Roseivirga sp. BDSF3-8: one gene and its partner. The protein of the gene in region 1 interacts with the protein of each later gene in a pairwise test. Links are inferred from orthologs where the notes say so. Each region holds a gene or a part of one and is shown on either strand. Other genes may lie near its edges. The genes, in order: ftsA and AB9P05_RS09755.

What was found.
Region 2: the proteins of ftsA (region 1) and AB9P05_RS09755 interact in binary tests that used the Escherichia coli proteins (3 or more experiments, as listed by UniProt). The link is inferred for Roseivirga sp. BDSF3-8 from one-to-one orthologs.

Annotation. Positions count from the first base shown.
Region 1 is NZ_JBGNFV010000001.1:3,238,041-3,248,361, forward strand. The notes cover bases 69-2,896. They hold ftsA (cell division protein FtsA), read left to right. Parts: upstream 69-745; coding sequence 746-2,047; downstream 2,048-2,896. Other genes in these bases: AB9P05_RS13570 (cell division protein FtsQ/DivIB), read left to right, coding at 69-685; ftsZ (cell division protein FtsZ), read left to right, coding at 2,156-2,896. Also shown: more of AB9P05_RS13570, read left to right, coding at 1-68; more of ftsZ, read left to right, coding at 2,897-3,733; AB9P05_RS13585 (NADPH-dependent FMN reductase), read right to left, coding at 3,739-4,263; AB9P05_RS13590 (YceI family protein), read right to left, coding at 4,450-5,106; AB9P05_RS13595 (pirin family protein), read right to left, coding at 5,322-6,035; AB9P05_RS13600 (purine-nucleoside phosphorylase), read left to right, coding at 6,247-7,071; AB9P05_RS13605 (C25 family cysteine peptidase), read left to right, coding at 7,334-10,321. UniProt on the Escherichia coli protein: Essential cell division protein that assists in the assembly of the Z ring. May serve as the principal membrane anchor for the Z ring.
Region 2 is NZ_JBGNFV010000001.1:2,358,666-2,369,153, forward strand. What follows is about bases 3,451-6,445. They hold AB9P05_RS09755 (rod shape-determining protein), read left to right. Parts: upstream 3,451-4,431; coding sequence 4,432-5,460; downstream 5,461-6,445. Other genes in these bases: purH (bifunctional phosphoribosylaminoimidazolecarboxamide formyltransferase/IMP cyclohydrolase), read left to right, coding at 3,451-4,338; mreC (rod shape-determining protein MreC), read left to right, coding at 5,468-6,298; AB9P05_RS09765 (Rod shape-determining protein MreD), read left to right, coding at 6,295-6,445. Outside these bases: AB9P05_RS09735 (Rossmann-like and DUF2520 domain-containing protein), read left to right, coding at 345-1,142; AB9P05_RS09740 (geranylgeranylglycerol-phosphate geranylgeranyltransferase), read left to right, coding at 1,215-2,165; AB9P05_RS09745 (phosphoribosylglycinamide formyltransferase), read left to right, coding at 2,201-2,773; more of purH, read left to right, coding at 2,812-3,450; more of AB9P05_RS09765, read left to right, coding at 6,446-6,819; mrdA (penicillin-binding protein 2), read left to right, coding at 6,816-8,621; rod shape-determining protein RodA, read left to right, coding at 8,643-9,917; AB9P05_RS09780 (hypothetical protein), read right to left, coding at 9,925-10,359; AB9P05_RS09785 (DUF72 domain-containing protein), read left to right, coding at 10,427-10,488. UniProt on the Escherichia coli protein: Forms membrane-associated dynamic filaments that are essential for cell shape determination. Acts by regulating cell wall synthesis and cell elongation, and thus cell shape.

The DNA of each region.
Region 1 (10,321 bases):
TGTGGAGAAGAAGGCTGAAGGCACTACGGTGAACAACATTTTCGTGGAGATAGATAAGGCCTACGATAACTATTTTGTGGAGGAGGCGGATGTACATGCGCTTATCCAGAATGGTGAGGGGCAGCTGAATACTGGTGTCAGCCTGGAAAATGTGAAGCTTAAAGACCTGGAGGCGCAGATCAGAACACATGATTTTGTGAAGGATGCTCAGGTATACAAGGACCTGAAGGGTAACCTGGTGATCAGGGTACAGCAGAACAGACCGCTTGCCCGGCTTATGCGGGCTGACGGCCCGGATGCCTACATCAGTGCAGATGGTGAGTTGCTTCCGGTAAGTGCCCGTTTTACTGCCCGGGTGCCGGTGATTACGGGAAGCGGGGTCACTGAACTGATCGTGAAGAAGCTCGATACTGAAACCGGTAAAGAGCTGGTGGATATGCTCAGCTATATTGACCGCGACCCGTTTTGGGTGGCGCAGGTAGCCGGGCTGGAAATTGACCGTGAGGGAGAGATGATACTTTATCCTCAGGTAACGAAGCAAATAGTGGAATTCGGGACCGCAGCCGGATACCGCCAGAAGCTGAAAAAGTTGCGGATTTTCTATAAAGACGTACTGCCCCGTAAAGGATGGAATCACTACGAGCGAGTGAGTCTTAAGTACGAGAATCAAATAGTTTGTGAATAAAAAGAGGGCTTGCCGTAGAATCGCAGCTACCACAGTCACTCAATCAATACCTAACAATTTATGCAACAGGAAAAAATAGTAGTCGGACTAGATATCGGTACCACTAAGATCTGCGCGATCGTGGGCCGGAAAAACGAGTTTGGCAAGCTGGAAGTACTGGGCATGGGCAAGGCTGTCTCAGACGGAGTCATTCGTGGCATCGTTACCAACATCGATCGCACGGTAACCGCGATCGAAAAGGCCATAGCCGAGGCCGAGAGTACCTCAGGCATTGACATCAAAGTGGTCAATGTCGGCATTGCCGGTCAGCACATCAGAAGCTCTATTCACCACGGCAGTATTACGCGTGCCAGTACGGATGATGAGATTACGGTGGAAGACGTAAATCGCCTGAACCAGGACATGTATCGTATAGTGATACCTCCCGGCAGCGAGATCATTCATGTGATGCCACAGGATTATATCGTGGATTATGAGGAGGGTATCCGGGACCCTGTGGGTATGTCTGGTGTGAAACTGGAGGCGGATTTCCATATCATCACGGCACAGACAAACGCTATCAATAACATTCATAAGTGTGTGAAGAGGGCGGGCCTTGAGGTGGAGAACCTCATACTGGAGCCCCTTGCTTCCAGCCTTGCCGTGCTTAGTGATGAGGAGAAAGAGGCTGGTATATGCCTGGTAGATATAGGAGGTGGTACGACTGATATTGCGATCTTCCATGAAAATATCATCCGTCATACCGCAGTTATTCCTTTCGGAGGCAATATCCTTACTTCAGATATCAAGCAGGGCTGCATGGTAATGCAACACCAGGCGGAACTGCTCAAGACCAAGTTTGGTAAGGCTATAGCTGAAGAGGCCAGCCCTAATGAGATCGTAAGTATACCCGGTCTGCGTAACCGGCCTCCTAAAGAGATCAGCGTACGCAACCTTTCTCACATCATTGAGGCTCGTATGGAGGAAATTATCGAGCATGTACACAGTGAGATCATCACCAGTGGCTATGAGAACAAGCTTGCCGGGGGACTGGTCATCACAGGAGGTGGCTCACAGCTTAACTTTGTGAAGCACCTGTTTGAGTACATGACGGGAATGGATGCGCGTATAGGCTACCCTAACGAACACCTGGGTAAGACTAAGCTGGAACTGGTTAAGAGCCCTATGTATGCCACATCCGTAGGCCTGGTACTAACCGGATTCCGCTCGGTAGATGAGCGTGAGAACCGCTACCAGGAGCGTAAGTCCAGCGTAGGGGAAAATACACGGGCACGTGCGCGCAGCGGGGGAGGAGACTTCTTCAAGCGCATACTGGATAAGACCAAGGAGCTGCTTACTGACGATATAGACGAAGAATATTAATCGTAAAAAAACGTCCCGGGACCAGGTAAGGAGGTTAAATACCTGCTCCGGGATTACTAAACCTTAAATGCATAGACAGTCCTGAACAGACAAACCTAATTCGAAGACATGACAGAGAATAGCTATCAATTCGACCTGCCAGATCATCACAAATCCATTATAAAAGTGATCGGCGTAGGTGGCGGTGGCAGTAACGCCGTCAACCACATGTATAACCAAGGTATCAAAGACGTAGAATTTATCGTCTGTAATACCGATGCCCAGGCTCTGAAAAGCAGTCCTGTACCTAACAGACTGCAAATAGGCACTCACCTGACGGAAGGTCTGGGAGCCGGAGCCAATCCTGAAAAGGGAAAAAATGCCGCGCTGGAAAGCAAGGAAGACATTCGCGACCTGTTGAGCGAAAACACCAAAATGGTATTCATCACTGCTGGTATGGGTGGTGGTACCGGTACGGGTGCGGCACCGGTCATTTCCAAGGTGGCCCGTGAACTTGATATCCTGACTGTGGGTATTGTAACGGCTCCTTTCGGATTTGAAGGAAGAAAAAAAATGAAAGCAGCGGAGTTGGGTATTCGTGAGCTGAGAGAGAACTGCGATACCGTACTGGTCATTCTCAATGATAAGTTGAGGGAGATCTTCGGGAACCTCTCGATCAGCAGTGCCTTTGCCCAGGCTGATAACGTGCTCACTACTGCTGCTAAAGGCATCGCTGAAATCATTACTGTGCCCGGCTACGTTAACGTTGACTTTGAGGACGTTAAAACAGTAATGAAAGAGGCCGGTGCCGCTGTAATGGGCTCCTCTCAAACTGATGGAGACGGCCGTGCCCTGCGTGCTGCCGAAGAGGCTCTTGCTTCTCCGCTTCTTAATAACAAGGACATACATGGTGCTCAGAAAATCCTGCTTAGTATCATGTCCGGTGAAGAGGCTGAACTTCAGATGGATGAGCTTACGGAGATCACTGAATACATCCAGGATAAAGCGGGTGACGATGCTGAGGTAATATTCGGTCACGGTATAGATACGGATCTGGGTCATAGCCTGCGTGTTACGGTGATTGCTACGGGCTTTGACAGTGACTACCGCAGTGATGACCAGGGGGCTAACGCGGGCCGTAAGGTCTATGACCTGGAGAGCAATAAGCAGATCAGTCTTTTTGAGGAAGAAAAAGCGGAGAAAGCGTCCACTTCATCTTCTGCTCAGGCGGAAGAGCGGCCAAGAACAGGGAGCACCTATACGTTTGATTCACCCCGTGCATCGGCAGACGAGTCTGGCAGAGACGCCAGGGCTGAAGCCGGACAGGAGTCTCAGCCTGAGCCCCGCAACTTTATAGAGCTGGGAGAGGAGTATGAGATCATCGAAGAGTCTGACCACTCACGCGATGATGAGAAGGTGGAGAATACCCAGGCTGATGAGGACTACCTGGAGATGAAACGCCGCCGTCTGGCTGACCAGGCACGGGAGCGTGTGCAGCGGCTTAAAGGGCTTTCGCACGGGATGCCCGCAAAAGAGAACAACACAGAAAAATTCAGAGAAAAACTGGAAGTACCTGCTTACCTGAGAAGGAATGTGCGCCTTAGCGAACCTCCCCACTCAAGTGAAAGCCAGGTGTCCCGGTTTAACCTGAACGATGATAACGAGATACTGGGAAACAACCGTTTCCTGCACGATAATGTGGACTGATGGGGCTAAAAACCGATTAGCTGTTCAGCCTGCGTTAATAGCAAATCTTTGTAAAGAGGGTTTGTAATTTTGTTCTCTGTCAACGCGCTCCCAATCTTTCCCATGCGGGGTTTGAGAGCGAGTACATGCATGCCCAGGTAATTAAGGATATCGGTCAGGTGGCTAAGGGCTAAACCTCCCCCCTGGTCTCCTGCCGATATTCCTACCAGGGCGCATTTTTTGTTTTTAAGACTGGACTGATAGTCCAGGCCATCAATAAAAGCCTTGAGTACGCCGGGGAAGGAGCCGTTGTATTCGGCGACTACAAATACGAATTTCTCAGATTCGTTTACCACCTTGGTGAACTCATTAAATTTTTTGTGTTTGCCTGTATTCTCGTAAAGGGCAGAAAAAAGGAAGTCATCCGGGAGGTCTGTGAGGTAGATAATATTGGCCTCAATGCCGTGATCCTTAAGTATATCACGATACATTTCACTTACCTTTGCCGATACTGAGTTATTGCGGTTGGTTCCTGAGATAATGGTGTACATGCCGCTAATTTAAGGCAGTATATTTTTTCCTGAAAATAAAATAGTAAGGACGCTTTTTCTTAGCGGGTTTAGGGGGGAGACTATAGAAGTAAAAGTGATCTATGGAAAAAAACCTACCGGGCAGGTTTCCGGTAGAGGAATACTATATTTAGAGGGGTAAATAAAGGGGAATGGTAAGTATTGGAATTATTGCCGGGCCACTAATCTTACGGAGATATCCACATCATCGTAGATTGCTTTATCTCCGAGACTTTTAAATATACTGCCTGAGCCGTAGCGTACATCCCACTTGGTCCGGTCAAACGTTATATCTGCAGAGGCGGTCACTGTGTTGCCATTATTGCTCAGCCCGGCAGGAAAGGTGATGCTGTTTGTTTTGCCTTTTATGGTCAGGTCTCCCGTTACCCGATACTGTTCCGTTTCTTCCTCATATGTGACATTGGTAATTACCAGTTTTGCTTCGGGATGGGTGGCGGTACCAAAAAAGTCTTCACTTCTGAGATGGCCCATTAGCTTGGCGCGGGAGTCTGGGTCTTCTATGTCTTCATTCTCCATGCTAGTCATGTCAATGATAAACATGCCCCCTTCAAGCTTATCACCATCCACATTGAGATTGCCGGACTTAATTTTGACAGTGCCTGTATGGTTGCCTGTTAGTTTACGGCCTGTCCATTTTACTTCTGATGCCTCAGCGTCTACCTGATATGAGTCTTCTTGAAACAATCCTGTGAAGGACATGTGCCGGAAATCTGAGCTCCGGCTATTCTCAGGGGTGTTAAAATTTAAAAAAATAGCGGTTACTGAAAATGCCAGTAATACAAGGAATAGTATATTCTTCTTCATCCTCTTTTCATTCCCCAGTTCAAAAAATGGTGTAGCATTCATATTACCATAAACGATTTTCTGACCTAATATTCCCTGAGATTCTGCTGTTTTTTTTTGGTAAACCGGATGAGACTGGCCTATCCAGGCCGGGCCCATCCAGGCCGGGCCTATCCAGGCCGGACCCATCCAGGCCGGGCCTATCCAGGCCGGACCCATCCGGTTTTAGCATTGGGTTAAAACTTCATTGGAACTTCAATAAGCAATAGTCTGGTATTCTCGCTTACCTTCAGTAGAATGTCATTAGTTTCAGAGACTCCTAGTGCGTCACGTTTTTCCAGCTTTTTGCCTGCAATTTCAGCTTGACCTTCTATGACAAAGGCAAAGACTCCATTGCCTGAACCATGCAGTTCATAGCTTAATTCTGTCTGCTTATCAAAGTAACCCACATGGTACCACGCATCCTGATTCAGGGTAAGTGAGGGAGCGTTCCCGTCAGGTGATACTACTTCCACGAGGCTGTTTTTTTGACCTTCAAAATCAAACTTCTTCTGACCATAGCGTGGCTCTATGTCTCTTTTTTTAGGAAACACCCAGGTTTGCAGCAAATTTACCTGCTCCTTTTCCGACGCATTCATCTCTGAGTGATATACGCCTGTGCCGGCGCTCATAAACTGCACTTCACCGGGGGATATTACGCCCTCGTGGCCTGTGCTGTCTTTGTGACGAAGCCTTCCATCCAGCACCAGGGTGACAATCTCCATATTATCGTGCGGATGCTTTCCAAAGCCCGTGCCTCCCTGAACGATATCATCATTGAATACTCTAAGGGCTCCGAAGTGCATGCGCGAAGGATCATAGTAGTTGGCAAAACTGAAGGTGTGTTTCGCATTGAGCCAGCCGTGGTTTGCTGCTCCCCTCGTATCGGATTTATATTCAATAGTTTTCATAACTTCAGATTCTTGTTACTCTGCTTATGTGTACGTACATGTAAAATTTTAGTTTCTCTATTTTGTACAATTTCAGTGGTGGGGCAACCGGGTTGGCAATTATGTCCCGGATCATTTACAAAGTGATCACTCAGCCGTATATTTGAGTCCTGTTCCAAACCAAGGGGTTGGTTCACAGTTTTTAAGAAATTACAATAACGATATAAGGAATATGCTGCTTAAAGAAGCCCGTGAAGCCACAGAATTTTTACAGAACCAAACAGGCTCTTTTGTTCCTGATACGGGGGTAGTGCTGGGCACCGGCCTGGGAAGGCTTCTTGATGATATTGATATCTATCACAGTATATCATACGAAGACATTCCTCACTTTCCTGTTTCCACAGTGGAGAGTCATAGTGGCAAACTTATCTTTGGTGTGCTTAATGGCCATAAGCTTGTAGTGATGCAAGGGCGCTTTCATTATTATGAAGGCTATACGATGCAGCAGGTGACCTTCCCTGTACGGGTCATGAAACTACTGGGTATACGCAGGCTATTTATCTCTAATGCGGCTGGTGGGCTGAGTCCTGATTATAACATCAGCGATATTATGATCATCAATGACCACATTAACCTGCAGCCTGAAAATCCGCTGACGGGGCCTAATGAGGATGAATTTGGTGTCCGCTTCCCGGATATGAGTGATCCTTATGACCGGACCATGATCGATAAGGGACTGGAAATAGCTGCGAAGTACAGTATAAGGGCTCATGAAGGTGTTTATGTGGCAGTACCCGGCCCTAACCTGGAGACTAGGGCAGAGTACAAGTACCTGCGAACCATAGGGGCTGATGCGGTGGGCATGTCTACTGTACCTGAAAATATCGTAGCGAGGCATATGGGGCTTCCGGTTTTTGCGTTGTCGGTAATTACAGACCTATGTACGCCTGAGAAGATAAGGAAAGTAACGGTAGAGGAGGTCATCAAAGCAGCGATGGGGGCAGAGCCTGGTATGAAAAAAATCATGGAAGAGCTGATATCCTTACAGACGGACTAAGATTCTGTCAATTGCCAGATTTTTTTTAGAAAAGATGACGTTATTAAATGCCGGACCGGCTGTGGCGCCTTTATGCTGCGGAGGGTCCGGTTTTTTAATTATCTGTGCACCGGAACGATGCAGGAGGTATATTTGTAAAGAAATTGTGTGTCTGCAGCAGCAATTAGTGAAGATGGTATCACCTGTCTATTATGGCTGACACGTTTTTTGAATAGATAGATAAGCAATTACCGGGTACAGATTCCGGCATTGAGTATAAAGTATGGGCAAAGTAAAGGCATTAGGCATAACCTGGTTTCTGTGTCTCATAGGAGGTGTAGTGCTAGGGAGGCAGTATGGTAATGAGTGGATAGACCCTAACCAGCAATACTTTAAGGTAAGTACTGCTGCTGATGGCATTCATCGCATTACGTATAACGACCTGATGCAGGTGGGTTTTCCTTTGGGGACAGATCCCCGCCGGATCAGGCTGTATCACCGTGGTGAGGAGGTTGCTATCCATGTACAGGGTCAGGAAGATGCCCGCCTTGATCCATCTGATTACGTAGAGTTTTACGGGAGGAAGAATGATGGCACACTTGATACAGAGCTCTATAAAAACGAGGCATCCCAGGCGAACCCTGACTTTAACCTCTATTCTGATACCACTGCTTATTTTCTGACTTATAGCCTCTTGCCGGAAAATGGGCGGCGTATGCCTTACTATAAGGAAAATAATACGGCAGGTTTGCCTCCTGTGGCATATCATAGCCACAGGGTGGTGGAGAGCTACCATGAGTTTTACAACTTTGGTGTTCATTATCCTGAAAATACCACGGGTCGTACCTTGCTTACAGTATTTGATGATGGAGAAGGGTGGCAGGCCAATTCAATAGGTAACGGTCAGTCCTTCACTTATACCATCCCTTCCCTGCATGCTCCTGCCGGCGGCGGACCTGTTCCTAAGTTGCGGGTGAAAATGCTGGGAAAGTCCAGCAATCCACACGATGTGACCATCAGGGCAGGTAATAGCAGCGGAAATACTACTTTTACGGGCTATGGAAGCCATCTTTATGAAACTGACCTGAGCCGTTCGGATTTTTCAGGGGGAAGCCTTCAGGTGACTGTCCGGGTCAACTCTACCGTTGGTGACTTTATTGGGGTCTCCTATATTGAGGTGGTGATGCCTCAGCAACCTGATATGGCAGGCAGGGATAGTTATGTATTCAATTTGCCTGCTGATGCCAATGGTAAAAGTTACCTTTCAGTAGGCAGCAGCCCTACCGGGGTCAGGTTATTTGATATTACGGATCCTCATAACATAAGCCGTATAGGACTGAACGACCAAAACAGTTCGTTCAATGCGGTGATCAGGCAAACTGAAAACGGACGCAGGATACTTAGCTCCGGGCCCGGATATAAAGTTCCTGTGCTGAAGAAGGTGAGCTTTCCTGTGTACGACCTCAGTACTGCGGGTTTTATTATCCTTACCCACAAAGATCTGATGCAACCGGGAGGATCATACGGGGATGTCATAGAAGCTTATGCCTCATACAGGCAATCACCCGAGGGTGGTGGGCATAAGGTATTGGTGGCAGATATCAATGATCTGTACAATGCCTTTAGCTATGGAGAGCGCACGCCGGTTGCTATATTCCGGTTTGTAAAATACCTCTACGAAAACTCTGATCCGAGGTATCTGTTCATCGTCGGTAAATCCATGAACTGGCATACCTTCTACCGGAGCCAGGGCAGAAGAATCTTTTACCGTGATGAGCCAGCATTGTACCAAAGGAGGGAGTTTGTGCCCACTGCGGGTTCACCCGGTTCTGATGATGCTTTTTCGGCAGGGCTTGGCAGCACGACGGTGGAAGCAGCCATTCCTACGGGCCGGCTGAATGCTAACAGCCCCGCTGAGGTGGCGCATTACCTCGATAAGGTTAGGGAGATGGAAGCGAAGCCCTACGCTTTTTTGTGGCGTAAGGACATATTGCATCTGAGCGGTGGTATCGATGAGGAGCAATCAATATTTCTGGACTACGTAAAGCAGTTTGAGGACATTGCCGAGGGTACTTTCCTAGGAGGGAGGGTAACGACCATCAGTAAAAAAACGAATAATACGGTTGAGGCCATCAATATATCTGATGAGGTGAATAAAGGGCTGGGTATGGTGACCTTTTTCGGACACTCAGCACCGGCGGTTACTGATATTGAAATCGGGTATGTGACAGATCCTGTTCTTGGCTATAATAATAAGGGCAAGTACCCGGTATTTCTGGTCAATGGATGTGAGGCGGGTGATATCTTTAATACTAACTATACCTTTGGTGAAGACTGGCTGCAGGCCAAGGATAAAGGGGCTATGGCCTTTATGGCTCATAGTGACCTGGGCTACGCCAGCCTGCTCAGGTTATACAGTGACATTTTCTACCAGGTGGCATTTACCGACGAAGCGTTCCGCCATAAGGGCATCGGGGATGTAAAAAAAGAGGTGAGCAGTCGCTTTTTAAGGCTTGCCCCTCCCCTGGAGCAGGCAAGGGCTCAGGTTCAGCAGATTGTATTGCAGGGTGACCCTGCCTACCGGATATTCGGTGCCTCCTCTCCGGACTATCACCTGGAGGGTGATCAGGCCTTTGTGACTTCTGAAGGGGGAGATGGGGTTTTTGCAGATGATGAATCATTTGTGCTTGCTGTGCCGGCACATAACTACGGCCGGGCGGTAGCTGACTCACTAAATGTACAGGTAACCCGTACCCTGAGCGACAACACTCGTTTACCTGTGGAAGAATACACCTTCAGCCCGCTTTTCTATTCCGATACTCTGTATATAGAGGTGGATGCCTCGCAAACGAATAACTTTGGAACTAACCGCTTTGAGGTGAGCATCGACGCGGAGGACCAGATCAGCGAGCTTAATGAAAATAATAATGACCTTGTATATGAGGTGTTTATTCCTCGCAGGGGTACGCTTAATCTTTTGCCAAACCCTTATGCTATTGTAAACGAGCAACAGGTGCGCCTGATTACTCAGTCGGGGGCTATTGAGGCCGATAGCAGGGGGTTTATTTTTGAAATAGATACCAGCAGTAATTTCAACAGCCAGTTAAAGGTTCGCGAAACGGTGACCGGTGAGCAACTCGCCTTTATGGATATGAATCTGCCGGTAACTGAAGATAGTACGGTTTATTACTGGCGTACAAAATTTGCTGAGACGCGCGAGGGTGAAGTTAACGAGTGGACGAGCAGCAGCTTCTCTTATATTGGTAATGGT
Region 2 (10,488 bases), 880 kb from region 1 along the record:
CTTCTCAGCCATCCACCAACCCATCCATCTACCGCCCCCAACTCAACACTCAACACTCAAAACTCAAAACCCCCCACTCAATTACTCTATTATTCTGTTACTCAATCATTCACTCATTAACTACCCTGCCATCCTCATCCCCATCAATCTACGTCTCTCCAACTCAATTACTCAACAATCCCATCATTCCCTCATTCAAAATTCATTCATTACCCACCCCACTCAATTACTCTGTAACTCTATTACTCAATCATTCCCCCATTCCCTCCTTCAAAATTCATTCATTATATTGAGGCCTCTTTTTTTAGAGTCCACTGTGTCATTTTTTAAAACAACTACCACTTATGGCAGGAAAGTACGAACTCACCATTATCGGCGCAGGCAACCTTGCCTGGCATGTCGCCCCCGCATTTGAGCGGCTAGGCCATGTAGTCCGTGAAGTATATAGCAGAGATATCAGGAATGCAGAAAAGCTTGCCACCAGGCTCGAATCCGCCACCCCTGTAGAGTCCCTTGACTTCAGCGAAAGCACCGCCCGCATATTTCTCATTGCCAGCAGCGACGACGCCGTCCCCGAGCTCGTCAGCCGCCTCATATTACCTGAGCGCGCCCTGCTTGCCCATACTTCCGGCGCTCTTAGTATAGATGTCCTTGACCATCCCGGTGCCTGGGCCAGGGGAGTATTTTACCCCATACAGACATTCTCAAAGGAAAAGGATGTGAACTTCGAAGGCATACCCGTGTGCATTGAGGCCACTAATGAGGAGGCTGAGGAATACCTTATCAATATGGCCCACTCCATCAGTAAGAAAGTCTACCGCGTAGAGAGCCGTGACCGCCTCAGTCTTCATGTAGCCGCTGTCTTTGCCTGTAATTTCACCAACCACATGCTACGCGCCAGTGCCGAGATACTCCAGGGCCAGGACCTCAAACTCGACATGCTTAAGCCCCTCATACGGGAAACGCTTAATAATAGCCTCGAGATCTCCCCCGAAAAGGCCCAGACCGGCCCTGCCCGCCGCGGTGACCGGCAAACTATTGCCAAACACATGGACTTTCTTAACCAAAGCCCCGATAAAGCCCGGCTGTATAAGCTCATCAGTGAAGACATCCTGCAGACCTATACCCATCACCACGAGTAAGCCAGCCAGAAACTTTTAATAGAATCATCCGCTTTTGTTGGTGTAGTCCGTTTCATACCTCTATTTTTGAATGTGACAAAAAGCCCCACCGCCAAGGCACACCCCCCTATGGCCGCCCCCCATAGCGACCAGAGGAAATCCTTTGGCCCTGAGCCTCCTGCAGACCCGGGGCTCCGGGGCTTCTGGCACATGGTCGCGCGCCTCATTCGCGTGCAGAACCTCGGCATCATAGTCCTTACCCAGTACATGGCCGCCCTCTTTCTCGCAGGCGAGCCCCCACAGTGGAAGCGCTACCTCCTCGATCCCGACCTCTTCCTTATCTCACTCAGCACCATTTGCATCGCAGCCGCAGGCTACATCATAAACGATTACTATGATGTCAAGATCGATTACATCAATAAGCCCGATAAGGTAGTCATAGGCAAAGGCCTCACCAGGCGCAAAGCCATGCTCGCCCATACCATACTCAATTTTGCCGGAGTCGCTATGGCCATACTCGTCTCCTGGCAGATAGGCCTCATACACCTTACCTCCAGCTTCCTCCTCTGGCTATACAGCAATCAGCTCAAGCGCATTGCCTTTGTCGGCAACTTCACCGTGGCACTCCTCACCGCAGCCAGCCTCCTCGTCATAGCCGTTCACTACCCCTATCACCCCTTTCTCATCACCACCTACGCCATATACGCCTTTTCCATCACCCTCGTAAGAGAGATCATCAAAGACCTTGAAGACGTACGCGGCGACAGAAGCTTCGGCTGTAAGACCCTCCCCATAGTCTGGGGCATGAGAAAGACCAAAAGCTTCCTCTATGTCCTCTGTGGCCTCTTTATATTCATTCTTTTTTACATGGCCTCCTATCTGCAAAACACTGTGCTCAATATATACTTTCTATTACTGATCGTGCCCATTACCCTATTCGTATACAAGCTCGTGTATGCCGATACCAGGCGCGCCTTCGGTACACTCAGTACCTACTGCAAGCTATTGATGCTAAGCGGTATACTGAGCATGATATTTTTTTAATAGCTGATTAATGATGACCAAACCCGATCCGCTGTATGCATAAGATCGCCGTATTTGCCTCCGGTTCAGGCTCCAATGCCCGGAAGATATTCGAACACTTCAAAGACCATCCTGAAATTAGTGTCACCCTGCTCCTGAGCAATAAGCCCAACGCCCCCGTTATGCAGCATGCTAAAGACATGCGCATACCCGCCCTCTCCTTCACCAGGGAAGACCTCTACGAGAACGGCCGGGTGCTCGACCTGCTCCGGGAGTTTAAAATAGACTTCATAGCCCTCGCAGGCTTTCTATGGCTGGTACCCCACTCCCTCACCAGCGCCTATCCCGACAGGATTGTCAACATTCACCCCGCCCTCCTGCCCAAGTACGGCGGTAAAGGCATGTACGGCATGAATGTACACCGCGCCGTAAAAGAAGCCGCCGAGGCCGTGTCCGGCATGACCATACACCTCGTAAATGAAAAGTATGATGAAGGCAAGGTACTCTTTCAGGCCACTACCGACCTTGAGCCCGCCGATGCGCCCGAAGACATCGCCGCTAAGGTGCTGGCGCTGGAACATCGCCATTATCCTCAAGTCATACAGACTTACATTGAGAATAATTTATAAAAATTTCTAGTTTTACGCCCTGACAAAACTCCCCGACCATGTCTCTAAAAAAAATACAATCCGCCTTAATTTCTGTCTATTATAAAGACAATCTGGAGCCTATTGTAAAGCTACTCGATGCTGCCGGAGTACAAATTTTCAGTACCGGTGGCACCCGCTCCTTTATAGAGGACCTGGGCATTAAGGTTACGGCTGTCGAAGACATCACCGACTACCCCTCCATACTCGGCGGCAGAGTCAAGACCCTGCACCCCAAAGTATTCGGCGGCATACTTGCCAGAAGAGACCACCAGGAGGACACCCAGCACATCAATACCTATGAGCTACCTCTGATAGACCTCGTCATCGTAGACCTCTACCCCTTTGAGGAGACAGTATCGTCCGGAGCCGCAGAACAGGACATCATCGAGAAAATAGATATCGGAGGCATATCACTCATCCGCGCCGCCGCCAAAAACTTCAAAGATGTCACCATAGTAAGCTCACGCGAGCAGTATGCCGAGCTCCAGACCATCCTTGAAGAAAAGAACTGCCACACCAGCATTGAGGATAGAAAATACCTCGCTGCCAGGGCATTTGACATCTCCAGTCACTACGACACCGCCATCTTCAACTACTTCAACGAAGGAGATAAGCTCCCCCGCTTCAAGAACAGCCAGCGCACCAGCCGCGTACTCCGCTACGGAGAAAACCCCCACCAGCAAGGCATATTTTACGGCCGCCTGGAGGACATGTTCTCACAGCTTAACGGGAAAGAGCTTAGCTATAACAACCTCGTAGACATAGATGCAGCCGTCTCCCTGATAGAGGAGTTTCCTGACACCACCACCTTTGCCATACTCAAGCATACCAATGCCTGCGGAGTGGCCCACGGAAGCACCGTTAAGGAAGCCTACACCAATGCACTCGCCGCTGATCCCGTTTCAGCCTTCGGCGGAGTCCTCGTCAGCAATGCCAAAATTGATAAAGATTCCGCAGAGGAATTACATAAGTTATTTTTCGAGGTTTTAATCGCCCCCGGCTTTGACGACGACGCCCTCCAAATACTCAGGGGCAAGAAGAACCGCGTTCTTTTGCAGCAACATAAAGGGCTGGAAACTAAGAAACAGCATAAGAGTATTCTTAACGGAACTATTGTTCAGGATCGTGACCTTAGTAGTGAGAGTACCGATGATTTTAATGCAGTGACTGAACGTAAGGTTGACGAAAATGAAGCCCAGGCGCTCGTGTTCGCTGCAAAAATTGCAAAGCATACTAAGAGCAATACCATTGTGCTGGCTAAAAAGGGCCAGTTGCTCGCCAGTGGCGTAGGGCAGACCTCACGCGTCGATGCCCTTAAGCAAGCCATAGAAAAGGCCAGAAACTTTGGTTTTGATCTTAAGGGTGCCGTTATGGCCTCCGATGCCTTCTTCCCTTTTTCCGACTGTGTGCAGATCGCACATGAGGCAGGCATCACCGCGGTAGTACAGCCCGGAGGTAGCATAAGAGATGAAGATTCCATTGGTTTTTGTGACAGAAACAACATGGCCATGGTATTTACCGGGGTGCGCCATTTCAAACATTGAAAAAAAGGCACGCCACACGCTCAGAGACATTTGTAATTAGTAACTTTCGGGGAAATAAAATTTGTTATGCCCTAAAGCTAAGGGAAATACGAAATGGGATTGTTTGACTTTTTCTCCAGTGATATAGCGATCGACCTGGGAACAGCGAATACGTTGATCATACATAAAGATAAGATTGTAGTGGACGAGCCGTCGATCATTGCAATCGACCGTACCACTTCCAAGGTCCTTGCCATAGGCAGAGAGGCCATGCAGATGCATGAAAAAACGCATGAAAATATCAAAACCATCCGCCCGCTTAAGGACGGCGTGATTGCAGATTTCCATGCGGCCGAGCACATGATCAGAGGGATGATCAAGATGATCGACAACGGCAAGAAAAAAATGTTCCCCTCCAGCCATCGCATGGTCATATGCATTCCCTCCGGTATTACCGAAGTGGAAAAACGTGCCGTGCGTGACTCCGCCGAACATGCCGGGGCTAAGGAAGTATACATGATCCATGAGCCCCTTGCCGCTGCTGTAGGGATAGGCATTGACATAGAAAGGCCCGTAGGGTCCATGATCGTAGACATAGGCGGGGGTACCACCGAGATCGCCGTGATTGCCCTCAGTGGTATTGTCTGCGACCAGTCCATACGCGTCGCCGGAGATACCTTTAACAAAGACATACTCGACTACATGCGCCGCCAGCATAACCTGCTTATCGGTGAGCGCTCTGCCGAAAAGGTCAAAATGGAAGTAGGCTCAGCCCTTACCGAACTCGATGATGCCCCCGAAGACTACGAGATCCGTGGGCGCGACCTCATGACAGGCATACCCAAGGTAATCAAGATCAGCTACAGCGAGATCGCCTTCGCCATCGACAAATCCATTTCCAAGATAGAAGAAGCCGTGCTCAAAGCCCTCGAGATATCACCTCCCGAGCTTTCTGCAGATATATACGATAACGGTATTCACCTTACCGGTGGAGGTGCCTTGCTAAGAGGCCTGGACAAGAGGCTCGCCCTTAAGACTAAGCTACCTATTCACGTAGCAGAGGATCCTTTGAGAGCCGTAGTGAGAGGCACAGGCCTTGCACTTAAGAACCTCGATTCATACAAGGCAGTACTGATGACCTAAGGAGTAAATGCGGTCATTATTAAAGGTAATATACCGTTATCGCGCGTTCTTTATTTTCATATTGCTGGAATTGGTATGCACCTACCTCATAGTTCGGAATAACAACTACCAGGGCGCCGCCTTTTTTAATTCCTCCAATGCCCTTGTAGGCAATCTGCTCGAGACACAGTCCGGTATTACCGGGTACCTCTCCCTCAAGGAGGCCAATAAGGAACTCGCCGCAGAGAATGCCCGCCTTAGGGCAGAGCTCGATGTACTTGAAGATGTCGCCGATACCGCCGGCAACATCTTCCGCAAAACCGTGCTTCTGGAAGACTACCAATACATCCCTGCCAGGGTCATTAATAACAGCACCCGGAGGTATAATAACTACCTCACCCTTAATAAGGGGGAAAAAGATAGCATCAAAGCCGGCATGGGCGTCATAGGGCCCGGAGGCGTAGTTGGCCGCGTAAAGGCCGTATCTGAGAATTTCGCCACCGTAATTAGCGTATTGCATAATGATATGCTCATAAGCAGCCAGGTACGCCGTACCGGCTACTTTGGCAGCACCTCATGGCCAGGCAAAGACGCCTCTACCGCAGAGCTGAAATTTATTCCACGCTCAGAGAGTGTAATGCAAGGCGATACCATCATTACCTCCGGATATAATGCCGTCTATCCCGGCGGCGTACTTGTCGGAATTGTCGAAGAAGTAAAGCTCAGAGAAGACGCCTCTTTTTACGATATCAAACTCAGGCTCTCCACCGACTTTGGCAACCTGTCATACGTCTACGTGGTGGAGAATAAAATGAAAGAAGAAAGAGACAGTATAGAAAATGTAGCCATTACCCCATGAATGGAGCCCGCCTTATAGGACATCTGCTGGCTTTTGCCGCCTACCTGCTGCTGCAGGTGCTCATATTCAGGAATGTGGTGCTCTTCGACACCGCCTTCTGCTTCATCTATATTGGTGCCCTCCTCATGCTGCCTTTTGACATAGGGCGCCTTCCCGCCATGCTGCTCGGCTTTATCTGCGGCCTGGTCGTAGATATTTTTTACGACAGTTTGGGAATTCATGCCGCCGCCTCTGTGTTCATGATGTATCTGAGGCCTTACTGGATCAATCTGATCACACCACGGGGAGGGTACGAGAACGTGTCAACACCCCGGCTCAAGCTGCTGGGAAGCCAATGGTTTGCAACCTATGCCATTGCCCTTTCATTCGTACACCATCTTATCCTCTTTTACGTGGAAGTAGGGAGTTTTCACTTATTCTTTTTTACGCTTAGCAAAGTAGTGGCAAGTACACTCCTCACCTTTACTATGCTGGTCGTATTTCAGTATTTGTTCTACTCATCACGTAGGTCTGTTATATGAACGAGAACCGTCACATAGTGGTCATGGCAGTATTTCTGCTCATCGGGCTGATTTTCCTGGGAAGGCTCTTTGCCCTTCAGGTACTGAACGATGAGCTAAAGCTAAAAGCCGAGAATAACCTTAAGCTTAAGGTTACCCAGCACCCCTATCGTGGTCTCATCACCGATCGCAACGGTGAACTCATTGCCTACAACACCCCCCTCTATGACCTTTATGCCACACCCATAAAGACCAAGGGGATAGATACCGCCCGCTTCTGCAACCTCCTCGGAATAACCAAAGAAGAGTATGTCAGGCGCATGGAAGACGCCATCGTTTCAAAACGGTACAGGCTTCCTTATCTCTTCGAAAAGCAGATCTCACACGAAAAATTTGCCAGGCTACAGGATGCCCTCGTAGACTTCAATGGCTTTTATATAGAACCACGGACCGCCAGGGCCTATAAGCACCCCGTCATGGCCAATGCACTCGGCTACATTGCCGAGATATCCGGCCCCATGCTCGCAGCCGATTCATCTAAATATTACCGCTCAGGAGACTACCTGGGCCACAGCGGCATAGAGAAGTCCTATGAGCCCTTTCTCAGGGGTAAAAGAGGCGTAAAGTATAAGGTTAAGAATGCACTCGGCCGTGAGGTCGGCAGCCTCGAAGAAGGCCGCTTCGACACCCTCGCCATTCCCGGAGAAAACCTCGTTACCACCATAGACCTCGAGCTGCAGAAATATGGCGAGAAACTTATGGCCGGTAAAGTAGGCAGCATCGTAGCCATCGAGCCTGCCACCGGTGAGATACTCGCTATTATCTCAGCCCCTACCTACGATCCTAACCTGCTCTCAGGTAAAAATTATGGTAAAAACTTCGGAGCCCTGCAGCGCGATACACTCGCGCCCCTGTTTAACAGGGCCCTCATGGCTACCTACCCTCCCGGCTCCATGTTCAAGTGCGTGCAGTCACTTATTGCCCTGCAGGAAGGCGTAATTACCGCTACCGAAAAAATATACTGTGACGGCTCCCTCATAGGTGATCACGCCCCCACAGGCTACTACGATGTGCCAAAGGCCATACAGAACTCCAGTAACAACTACTTTGTAAAAGTATTTCGCCGCGTCCTCAATCAGAACGTCAGTGACAACACCTACAAAGACACAGAAATAGGCCTGGAGAAGTGGCAGGAGTATGTACATAACTTTGGCCTCGGCGTTAAGCCACAGGTAGACATACCAAATGCCAAGTCCGGCTACATACCCGGTCCTTCCTACTATAACAACATCTATGGCGAAGGCCGCTGGAAGTTCTCCAACATTTACTCACTCAGTATAGGCCAGGGAGAGATGCTCATCACCCCCTTGCAAATGGCCAACCTCGCCGCCCTTATCGCAAACAGAGGCTATTACTACAGCCCCCACCTCGTAAAGAGCATTGGCACCACCAATCACGTACTCGATGAGTACAAAGAAAAGAACTATGCCGGTATAGACCCCGAGCATTACGAGATGGTCGTGCAGGGCATGGCACAGGTAATCACCCATGGTACCGGACAGTACAGGGCCAAACTAAAAGATATTGAGGTGTGTGGGAAAACCAGTACCGTACAGAACCCCCATGGCGAAGACCACTCCGGCTTTATGGCATTTGCCCCCCGCAATGACCCCAAAATTGCCATTGCCGTGTACGTCGAAAATGCAGGACAGGGAGCCCGTTCCGCTGCCGCCATTGCATCACTCATGATCGAGAAATACATCAAAGGCGGTACCGACCGGCCTTACATAGAAGATTACGTACTCAAAGGAGATTTTCTTTAATAAAATCAGATACAGACAGACTTGAGGAGAGAGGGTAATATATTTTCTAATGTCGATTGGGTCACCGTCATGATCTATTTCGGCCTCGTCATATTCGGCTGGCTCAATATCTATGCCGTCGAGTATAATGCCGAAGACGTCCATAAGATATTCAGCCTGGAGATGAACTCCGGTAAGCAGCTACTCTTTATGGCCGTAGCCCTTATCGCCGGCATCGCCATATTTATCATTGACTTCAAGTTCTACGATCACTTTGCCTACGGCTTCTATGCCCTTGTTATTCTGCTTTTGGTCGCTGTACTCGGCATAGGACCCGTTATTTCCGGAGCCAAATCCTGGATACGCATTGGCCCCTTCGGCCTCCAGCCCTCAGAGTTTGCTAAGTTTGCCACCGCCCTGGCTGTGGCAAAATTTATTTCACAGCGCTCCATGAAGTTCGATCGCCTCGATAAGGACTTCCTCGTACTCTGCGGTATCATCCTCCTTCCCATGGCCCTTATCGTCATACAGGGAGATGCCGGTACCGCCCTCGTGTTTGGCTCCTTCGTGTTTGTGCTATACCGCGAAGGCCTTACCCCCTGGGTACTTATTGCCGGCTTTATCGGGCTCGCACTCTTTATTCTTACCCTGTGGGTAGGCCCCGAGTACATGTATCTGGCCATAGGCCTCCTCATACTACTCGCTCTTGGCCTCTTTAGTAAGATGAAGTTCTGGCGCATAGTAGGCATACTTGCCGCTGGTATCGTCTTCTTTACAGTAGTTTTTGGCGTAGACTTCTTTGTAAACGATGTCCTGCAGCCCCACCAGAGCGCTCGTATCAATGTCCTGTTCGATCCTGAATCAGACCTCCAGGGAGCAGGCTATAACGTAAACCAGAGTAAGATCGCTATTGGCTCAGGAGGCATGTGGGGACAAGGCTTTCTCGAAGGGAGCCAAACCAAGCTCAGCTACGTGCCCGAGCAGCATACAGACTTTATTTTCTGCACCATAGGAGAGGAGCACGGCTGGGCAGGTAGTTTCCTTCTCATTGCCCTCTTCATTACCCTCCTTTACCGCATCATCTTCATTAGTGAAAGGCAAAAAGACCGCTTCATCAGAATTTACGGATACGGCGTCGCCTGCATCCTCTTTTTCCACTTCATGATCAACATAGGCATGACCATCGGGCTTTTTCCCGTTATCGGTATTCCCCTGCCCTTTTTCAGCTACGGAGGTTCCAGCCTGCTCGCTTTTACCACCTTACTCTTCATACTGCTTAAGCTCGATTCCCACCGGAAAAACGCATTCTCAAGGTAGACCCCCTTCAGCCGAAATACTTTTGATACACCGGCTTACGTACCGCAAACTGCACATAAAGCACAGGGTACATAAGCCAGTCCGTCAAAAGAGTGCCCGTGCCGTATGATATATCATCGATGATCTCAGTGCCATCCTTCAGGCCTATAAGCCCGTGGTGGTGCTTCCATCTTTTCAGAAAAAAAGGCAGCTTCCTGCCCTCATCGATAAAATAAAAGCCATTGTCAGAGTAGCCGTGTTCCGTGATGAGACTCGTCCACCGCTGTTTAAATAGCAGGAAGTTCAGCTCCAGGGACACCACGTCATCCTTATGGCAGCCGTCAAAGCGTACCACCTTTACCGGCGGAAAGGGCGGGTTCAGCGCCTTGAATAGCTTTTCATCAAACCCCTCCCTCACGCTTTGCCAGTCCGCATCTACCTTAGTACCAAACCTCAGATTCATAAGTTTACCTTTTACATGTAACCACCGACAATCAATAACCTAAAAACATCACTTTGGTTGATAGCATATGAAGTTTGGAAGACTCGAAAATATTGAAGAAGTAGACTGGCACCTGCCCGAAACCCATCC